Linked DNA regions of Actinoalloteichus hymeniacidonis. The protein of the gene in region 1 interacts with the protein of each later gene in a pairwise test. Links are inferred from orthologs where the notes say so. Each region holds a gene or a part of one and is shown in the gene's direction. Other genes may lie near its edges.

Region 1 (4,084 bases):
CAAGATCGCCCTGATACCGCTGTTGGTCGGTGGACAGGCGATGATCTGGTCCTCCTGGCCGTTCGGGCTGGACGGGGTGCTCACGGCCTTCATGTTGACGGTGCTGGCCTGTCTGCTCTGGCGGGCTCCGGGCGGCTCGCAGCACTACCTTCGCGATGCAGGCAGTTCGATCTTCGCTGTCACCTATATCCCGCTGTTCGCGACCTTCGCCGCGCAGCTCGTGCTGCCTGCCGACGGCGTGTTGCGCGTGGTGGCCTTCATGCTCGCGGTGATCGGTTCCGACACCGGTGGCTATGCGATCGGGGCGCTGTTCGGCAAGCATCCGATGGCGCCGAGGATCAGTCCGAAGAAGTCCTGGGAGGGCTTCGCCGGATCCCTGGTCAGCGGGGTGGCGGCCGGTCTCATCGTCGTCACGCTGCTGCTGGGCGGTCAGTGGTGGCACGGTGTGCTGTTCGGGGTGGCGATCGTCGTGACGGCCACGGCGGGTGACCTGCTCGAATCGCTGGTCAAGCGAGACATCGGGGTCAAGGACATGGGCAACCTGCTACCCGGTCACGGCGGCATCATGGACCGGATGGACTCGTTGCTGCCCTCGGCGATGGTGGCCTGGTTGCTGTTGAACTGGTTCATCCCCGTCGCCTGATGGCCCTGTGGTCGGTGCGTGACGGATTCCGTGCGCGAGCACGCCGGACCTGGGCTTCCGAGTCATCGGGAACCGGCGTGCTCCCGAGCCCCAACATCTGGCACTGGCCCGAGGTCTACGAACTGGAGAACCGGGCCCAGGACCAAGATCGGGCGTTGTTCGCCGCGTTGGCCCAGGAAGCCGATTGGACCGACGCCGACGTTGTGGACGTCGGCTGCGGTGACGGGTTTCACCTCCCGTTGTTCGCCCAGCGGGCTCGCAGTGTCCTCGGTGTCGAACCGCATCCGCCGTTGGTGCGGAGGGCCCGGCAGCGGATGTCGGGTTTCGAGTCGGTCCGCATCGCCGCCGCCGGGGCACAGCGGCTGCCCATCCCCGATTCCAGCGTCGATCTGGTCCACGCCAGGACCGCCTACTTCTTCGGACCGGGCTGCGAGCCAGGCCTGCGGGAGGCCGATCGAGTGCTTCGACCCGGTGGGATGCTCGCGATCATCGATCTGGATGCCAGCCGTCATGCCTATGGGACATGGATGCGGGCCGACCTGCCCCGATACTCGCCCGGTGCGGTGGAGGAGTTCTTCGCCGCCGAGGGCTTCGAGTGCCGTCGGATCGATACCCGCTGGCGGTTCGAGGATCGACAGAGCCTCGGTGAGGTCCTGCGGATCGAGTTCTCCCGTCGTGTCGCGGCCAGGGCGATCGCGCAGACGCCCGGTGTGGAGATCACGGTCGCCTATCGGCTGCACACCCGACGTAAACCGAGGACGCCGTTGCTGCCCTGACCGAGGGTCAGCGCGACACCGCGTATTGCGGCCTCGCCGTCGCGGGGCAGGCGCCGAGCCGGGAGAAGCACGGGCGAATGAGAGCACTCCGCGATCCGTGGGACACTGGACCACGCCATGACTGCTCTTCCCCTCGTCTTCGACGCTCCCCGCCGCGGCCTTCCGCCGAGGCACCTCGCCGACCTCGATGTCGCCGACCGCAAAGCGGCGGTGGCCGAACTGGGTGAGAAGCCCTTCCGGGCCGCCCAGCTCGCCAACCACTATTTCGGCAGGCTGAGCACCGATCCGGCTTCGATGACCGACATCCCCGCTGCCGCCAGGGAGCGGCTGGTCGGCGAGTTGCTGCCGACCTTGTTCACCCCGGTGCGGGATGTGACCACCGACGAGGGCACCACCCGTAAGACATTGTGGCGGGCACATGACGGCACGCTCGTGGAGAGCGTGTTGATGCGCTACACCGACCGCGCGACGGTCTGCATCTCCAGCCAGGCGGGCTGCGGCATGGCCTGCCCGTTCTGTGCCACGGGTCAGGGCGGCCTGCAGCGCAACATGTCGACGGCGGAGATCGTCGACCAGGTCCGCTCGGCTGCGCTGGCGATGCGCGACGGCCTGCTGCCGGGGGGCCCGGGCCGCCTCTCGAACGTCGTGTTCATGGGCATGGGCGAGCCGTTGGCGAACTACAAGCGAGTGGTCGCCGCCGTGCGACGCATCTGCGACCCGGCGCCGGAGGGCCTCGGGCTCTCCCAGCGCTCGGTGACGGTGTCGACGGTCGGTCTGGCGCCTGCGATCCGCAAGCTGGCCGATGAGGGACTCCAGGTCACGCTGGCGGTGTCGCTGCACACGCCGGACGACGAGCTCCGAGACACCCTGGTGCCGGTCAACACCCGATGGTCGGTCGAAGAGGTGCTCAAGGCGGCCCGTTACTACGCGGACAGCACCGGCAGGCGGGTGTCCATCGAGTACGCGCTCATCAGGGACGTCAACGACCAGCCGTGGCGGGCGGACCTGTTGGCGAAGCTGCTGCGCAAGCACCTCGGCCAGCTGGTCCACGTGAATCTCATCCCGTTGAACCCGACTCCGGGGAGCAAATGGGATGCCAGTCCCAAGCCGGTGGAGCGGGAGTTCGTCCGTCGGGTCCAGGATGGCGGCGTGAGCTGCACCGTCCGAGACACCAGGGGACAGGAGATCGCGGCCGCCTGCGGTCAGCTCGCCGCGCAGGGCTGAGGCGGACGGCCGCTGCGCCGGGGTCAGATGACCTCGCGTAGTTCGCCGGTCTCCACGTCGAACACGAACCCTCGGACGTTCTTGTGCTCGATGAACGGGCTGGTCTGGATGCGTCTGAGGCTCTGCCGGACGTCCCCGTCGAGGTCGTCGAAGGCCTCCGCCGCCCACTCGGGCTTGATCCCGGTCTCGGCGAGTATCTCGGCCTTCAACTCGTCGTCGCTGAACGTGAGTAGTCCGCAGTCGGTGTGGTGCACGAGGATGATCTCGCGGGTGCCCAACTTGCGCTGGCTGATGACCAGCGAGCGAATCATGTCGTCGGTGATCACTCCGCCCGCGTTGCGGATGATGTGAGCGTCACCCAGCTGGAGACCCAGCATCTCGAACACGTCGAGCCGCGAGTCCATGCAGGCCACCACGGTGAGTTTCTTGGCCGGTGGCAGCGGGAGTTTGACACCGAAGGTCTCGCTGTACTTCTTGTTGTTCCTGAGTAGTTCGTCGGTGACGCTCATCATCGATCTCCATCGCTGCACTGGACCGGCTCGATCGGACCCTGTGTCGACACCGATGAACGGCATTCGACCTTCGGCCGGGTCGGCGTCCGGGTGGACTTCGTGGCCTCGGGGTCCGCACCGAAGGTTGGGAACGGACAGGGCGCACCGGGGCGTCGTCGGCCCGAATCGCCGACCTACGCCCAGCGGGCCGGTCGGCAGGAGTGCACACGTTCAGTGAACAGACCCCGGCGCGACGGCGCAAGAATCCCGATGCGAGTGTCACCGGTCGTGATGGTGGTGAGACCGCCGGATTACCGGGGGACGACCGCGATCGGGGGCCGCGCGTGAATCGTGTTCGGTGCGTGGCGCACGCTGCTGCCTCGACGCCGACGATCCGGCGCCGAGGACAGGACAGTGCGAGAAAGCGTCAGCGGCGCCATGAGGTGCGTCGGCGGACCTGATCCCAGATCAGCCCGACCACCATGGCGGAGCCGATGACGAGGAGCCACAGATCCTCGGTGTGACCCTCATGGTTGCCGATCAGCATGGCGAAGACCGCGAAGGCCCCGACCCATCCGGCGACACGGGTGCCGACGGGGAACCCGCCGTGCCAGCCCCATTCGGCCGACGGCTCCTCATGAGGGTCCACGGTTGTCGCGGGGCTTTTCTCCACCGCCGACGAGGACTTTGCAGAACCGCGAGCGGCCACGTTCCCTCCACCACGAACACGATCGAGTAGGTTGCCGACTTATCGTCGCATATCGGGGCGTCGAGGCCCCGATCAGGCTCGACCGTGCTGGCTGCGGACCTGCTCGTCTAGGCTGCGGCCCAGATCGAGATCCGGACACTTCCGGGGCGGCTCGGTCCGTTGTCGTTCTTCTCCCCGAGGTGTGTGTCGTGACCGACGAGTCCATCGACGACTCTGCGGAGTTCCATCCGCGTGAGCAGCG
Region 2 (3,388 bases), 140 kb from region 1 along the record:
CCTCGGCAGCTGGGCTGCCGGTTCCGCAGGTGCAACCGGCGGCGGGGATACCGGTGCGGCCGAGCGGACGGGACCACACCGAGGGCTTCCTACGCTATCGAGAACTGGTGGAGCCCTACGTCGAGGACGAGTTCGGACACGGGCACGGGCACGGACACCACTGACGGGTGGCCACGCCGTTCCCGACGGCGACACGGTAATTCCGGGTGAACACTGGTCGGGCGTCGGGGATGTCCTCGGTCGACAGCCGGGGCCCGATCCCGCGCCCGCCTGCGCGAAGTCACCATCGACACCACATCACGCGGAGATTGCGAAACATCAGGTATGACTGGAGAAAAGCACGCCACGCGCCCTCGCACGTCTGGCAGGCTTGCGTCAGACCCGGGCGGACGCTTGGATGTTCTAGTGATCATCCGCAGGGGACAGATCCCGGGCGGGTGACGTCTCACATCACCGACGCCCGGCGTGGCTGCTGGACCGGGGGCGCTACGGTGCCTAACGTCCGCAGCGGAAGTACCGGGGTCGACGGACCTTGCGGCCTCACGCCGAGGTTGAAATCTGTCGGTCCAGGGCAGGCGGCCTGGACGTGCCGGCGCCGGCACGACAGTCCGAGCACGAGCCACGATCAGGAAGGCGGATCCGATGACGCCCCCGCACAACTATCTCGCGGTGATAAAGGTCGTCGGCATTGGTGGCGGCGGAGTCAACGCAGTCAACCGCATGATCGAGGTCGGGCTCAAGGGTGTTGAGTTCATCGCGGTCAACACCGATGCACAGGCGCTGTTGATGTCCGATGCGGACGTCAAGCTCGATATCGGCCGCGAACTCACCAGGGGCCTTGGCGCCGGCGCCAATCCCGAGGTGGGGCACCGCGCCGCCGAGGACCATCGCGAGGAGATCGAGGAGGTCCTCAAGGGCGCCGACATGGTGTTCGTGACGGCGGGCGAGGGCGGTGGCACCGGAACCGGTGGGGCCCCGGTCGTCGCCTCGATCGCCCGCAAGCTCGGCGCGCTGACCATCGGTGTGGTCACCCGGCCCTTCTCCTTCGAGGGCAAGCGGCGTGGGAAGCAGGCCGAGGACGGCATTCAGGAGCTGCGCAACGAGTGCGACACCCTGATCGTCATCCCGAACGACCGACTCCTGCAGCTCGGTGACATCGGCGTCAGCCTCATGGACGCGTTCCGCTCGGCGGACGAGGTGCTGCTCTCCGGTGTGCAGGGCATCACCGACCTGATCACGACACCCGGTCTGATCAACCTCGACTTCGCCGACGTCAAGAGCGTCATGTCCGGGGCGGGCAGTGCCTTGATGGGCATCGGCTCGGCCAGAGGCGAGGGCAGAGCCGTGCAGGCCGCGCAGAAGGCGATCAACTCACCCCTGCTGGAAGCCTCGATGGACGGCGCGCACGGCGTGCTGCTGTCCATCGCGGGCGGCTCCGATCTGGGTCTGTTCGAGATCAACGAGTCGGCCTCGCTCGTGCAGGAGTCCGCACACCCCGAGGCGAACATCATCTTCGGAACGGTGATCGACGACTCACTCGGTGACGAGGTCAGGGTGACGGTCATCGCCGCCGGGTTCGACAGCGGCGGACCGACGCACAAGAAACTCGAACCGGCGCCGGTCACCTCGCGAGCCCCGGTGGCACCCGCGCAGTCCGGACGCTCACCCGGTGAGCCACCGCCCGGCCCGCCGCAGGATCCGGAGCCGGAGCGGCTGGCACCGCCCCCGCAGCAGCACCAGTCGCCGATGAACCCGATGAACCCGCTCAACCCGGTGACCCCGGCGGTGTCCCGGCAGTCCGACCCGATGGGTCCTCGGCCGACCATGCCGCCGATCCACGGTGGACGCTTCGGCGCTGTGGACCACCAGTCGCAGCCGGGCCGCGATCTCGGCGGCTACGACGGCGGACGCTCGCCGTTGCCGGGGCCCTCTCGAACCAGTGGCGTGCCCGGTCGGGCGCTGCCGGTCTCCGACGACGGTGAGGACGGCGAGGTCGACATCCCGCCCTTCATGCGGCGCTGACTCGACGCCGGACCCTCGCGCCCCTGGGTGCGGGCGGTCTCGGCGGCGGCGCGCACCGCCCACGTGCCTCGAGCCCGTGACACCGGATCCACGGTGTCACGGGCTCGATCGTGTCACGGCTCGGTCGCGAGGAGTGCCCGGCCGGCGCACCGCACCACACCCGCATCTAGGATCTTGGGTGGTCGGGAACCTGGGGGTGGTGCTCGAGCGATGGGAGGGGTTCCGGTGCGGGTTCGAAGAGTGATCACCACGCGGGACGGCGGCGCGTCGACTGCCCCTTATTCCTCGTTCAATCTCGGCGACCATGTCGGCGACGCACCCGATGCGGTCGCCGCCAACCGCAAGCGGCTCGCCGAGAGCCTGCCCAACGCACCGCACGGCCCCGTGTGGATGGAGCAGATCCACGGCCGCAATGCGGAGATCGTGGACGGACCCAGAACCGAGCCGGTGGAGGCGACCGACGCACTGGTCACCGCCGAACCGGGTCTGGTCCTGGTCGCGCTGGTCGCCGACTGCGTTCCCGTGCTGCTGGCCGATCCAGATGCGGGTGTGGTGTCGGCGGTGCACGCCGGTCGGGTGGGGAGCCGGATCGGTGTGGTGCCCAGCGCCTTGGCCGCGATGCGACGTGCCGGGGCGAGCACCGAGCGGGTGGAGGCGTTGCTGGGTCCCTCGGTTTGCGGCGAGTGCTACGAGGTCCCCGCCGCGATGCGCCAGGACGTGGAGGAGCATCTGCCCGGTACGGCTTGCCGAACACGGAACGGGAAACCCGGCTTGGATCTTCGGGCTGGCCTCTGGCGGCAGCTCGCCGAAGCCGGTGTGAGCCGGATCGGGGTGGACCCCCGATGCACCGTGGAGTCGCCCGAGCTGTTCAGTCACCGCAGAGAATCGACCACTGGGCGATTCGGCGCGGCTATCTGGCTGGAGGCCACGGGATGACCGAAACGGACTTTTCGGGCGCGGATTCCCGACGTGAATTCCTCGCCGATCGGCTCGGTGGAGTCCGCGAACGCATCGCGGCGGCGTGTGCGGCGGCGGATCGAGCGTCCGATTCGGTGCGTCTGCTGGCGGTGACGAAGACTTTTCCGGCTTCCGATGTAGCTCTTCTCGGTGATCTTGGACTCACCGAGTTCGGCGAGAATCGGGCGCAGGACGCGTCGGTCAAGGCCGCCGAGGTGGCCGCGATGCGTCCGGGTAGAGCGGTGCGGTGGCACATGGTCGGGAGTGTGCAGCGCAACAAGGCCAGGGGGGTGGCTCGGTGGGCCGACGTCGTCGAATCGGTCGACAGCCCACGACTCGCCGAGGCGTTGGCGAAGGGTTCCGCAGCGGCGCGGGCGGCCGGGGAACGTGAGTCTCGTCTCGATGTCAT

Evidence for each region.
Region 2: the proteins of rlmN (region 1) and ftsZ interact in binary tests that used the Escherichia coli proteins (3 or more experiments, as listed by UniProt). The link is inferred for Actinoalloteichus hymeniacidonis from one-to-one orthologs.

The regions. Positions count from the first base shown.
Region 1 is NZ_JACHIS010000001.1:4,409,991-4,414,074, reverse strand. Bases 618-3,589 are described here. They hold rlmN (dual-specificity RNA methyltransferase RlmN), read left to right. Parts: upstream 618-1,536; coding sequence 1,537-2,643; downstream 2,644-3,589. Other genes in these bases: BKA25_RS18305 (DUF2631 domain-containing protein), read right to left, coding at 3,562-3,589; BKA25_RS18310 (beta-class carbonic anhydrase), read right to left, coding at 2,667-3,152; BKA25_RS18320 (class I SAM-dependent methyltransferase), read left to right, coding at 721-1,419; BKA25_RS18325 (phosphatidate cytidylyltransferase), read left to right, coding at 618-643. Outside these bases: more of BKA25_RS18325, read left to right, coding at 1-617; more of BKA25_RS18305, read right to left, coding at 3,590-3,807; BKA25_RS18300 (ABC transporter ATP-binding protein), read left to right, coding at 4,032-4,084.
Region 2 is NZ_JACHIS010000001.1:4,269,328-4,272,715, reverse strand. What follows is about bases 1-2,832. They hold ftsZ (cell division protein FtsZ), read left to right. Parts: upstream 1-642; coding sequence 643-2,022; downstream 2,023-2,832. Other genes in these bases: pgeF (peptidoglycan editing factor PgeF), read left to right, coding at 2,248-2,832; xylB (xylulokinase), read left to right, coding at 1-164. In the rest of the region: more of pgeF, read left to right, coding at 2,833-2,958; BKA25_RS17680 (YggS family pyridoxal phosphate-dependent enzyme), read left to right, coding at 2,955-3,388. UniProt on the Escherichia coli protein: Essential cell division protein that forms a contractile ring structure (Z ring) at the future cell division site. The regulation of the ring assembly controls the timing and the location of cell division.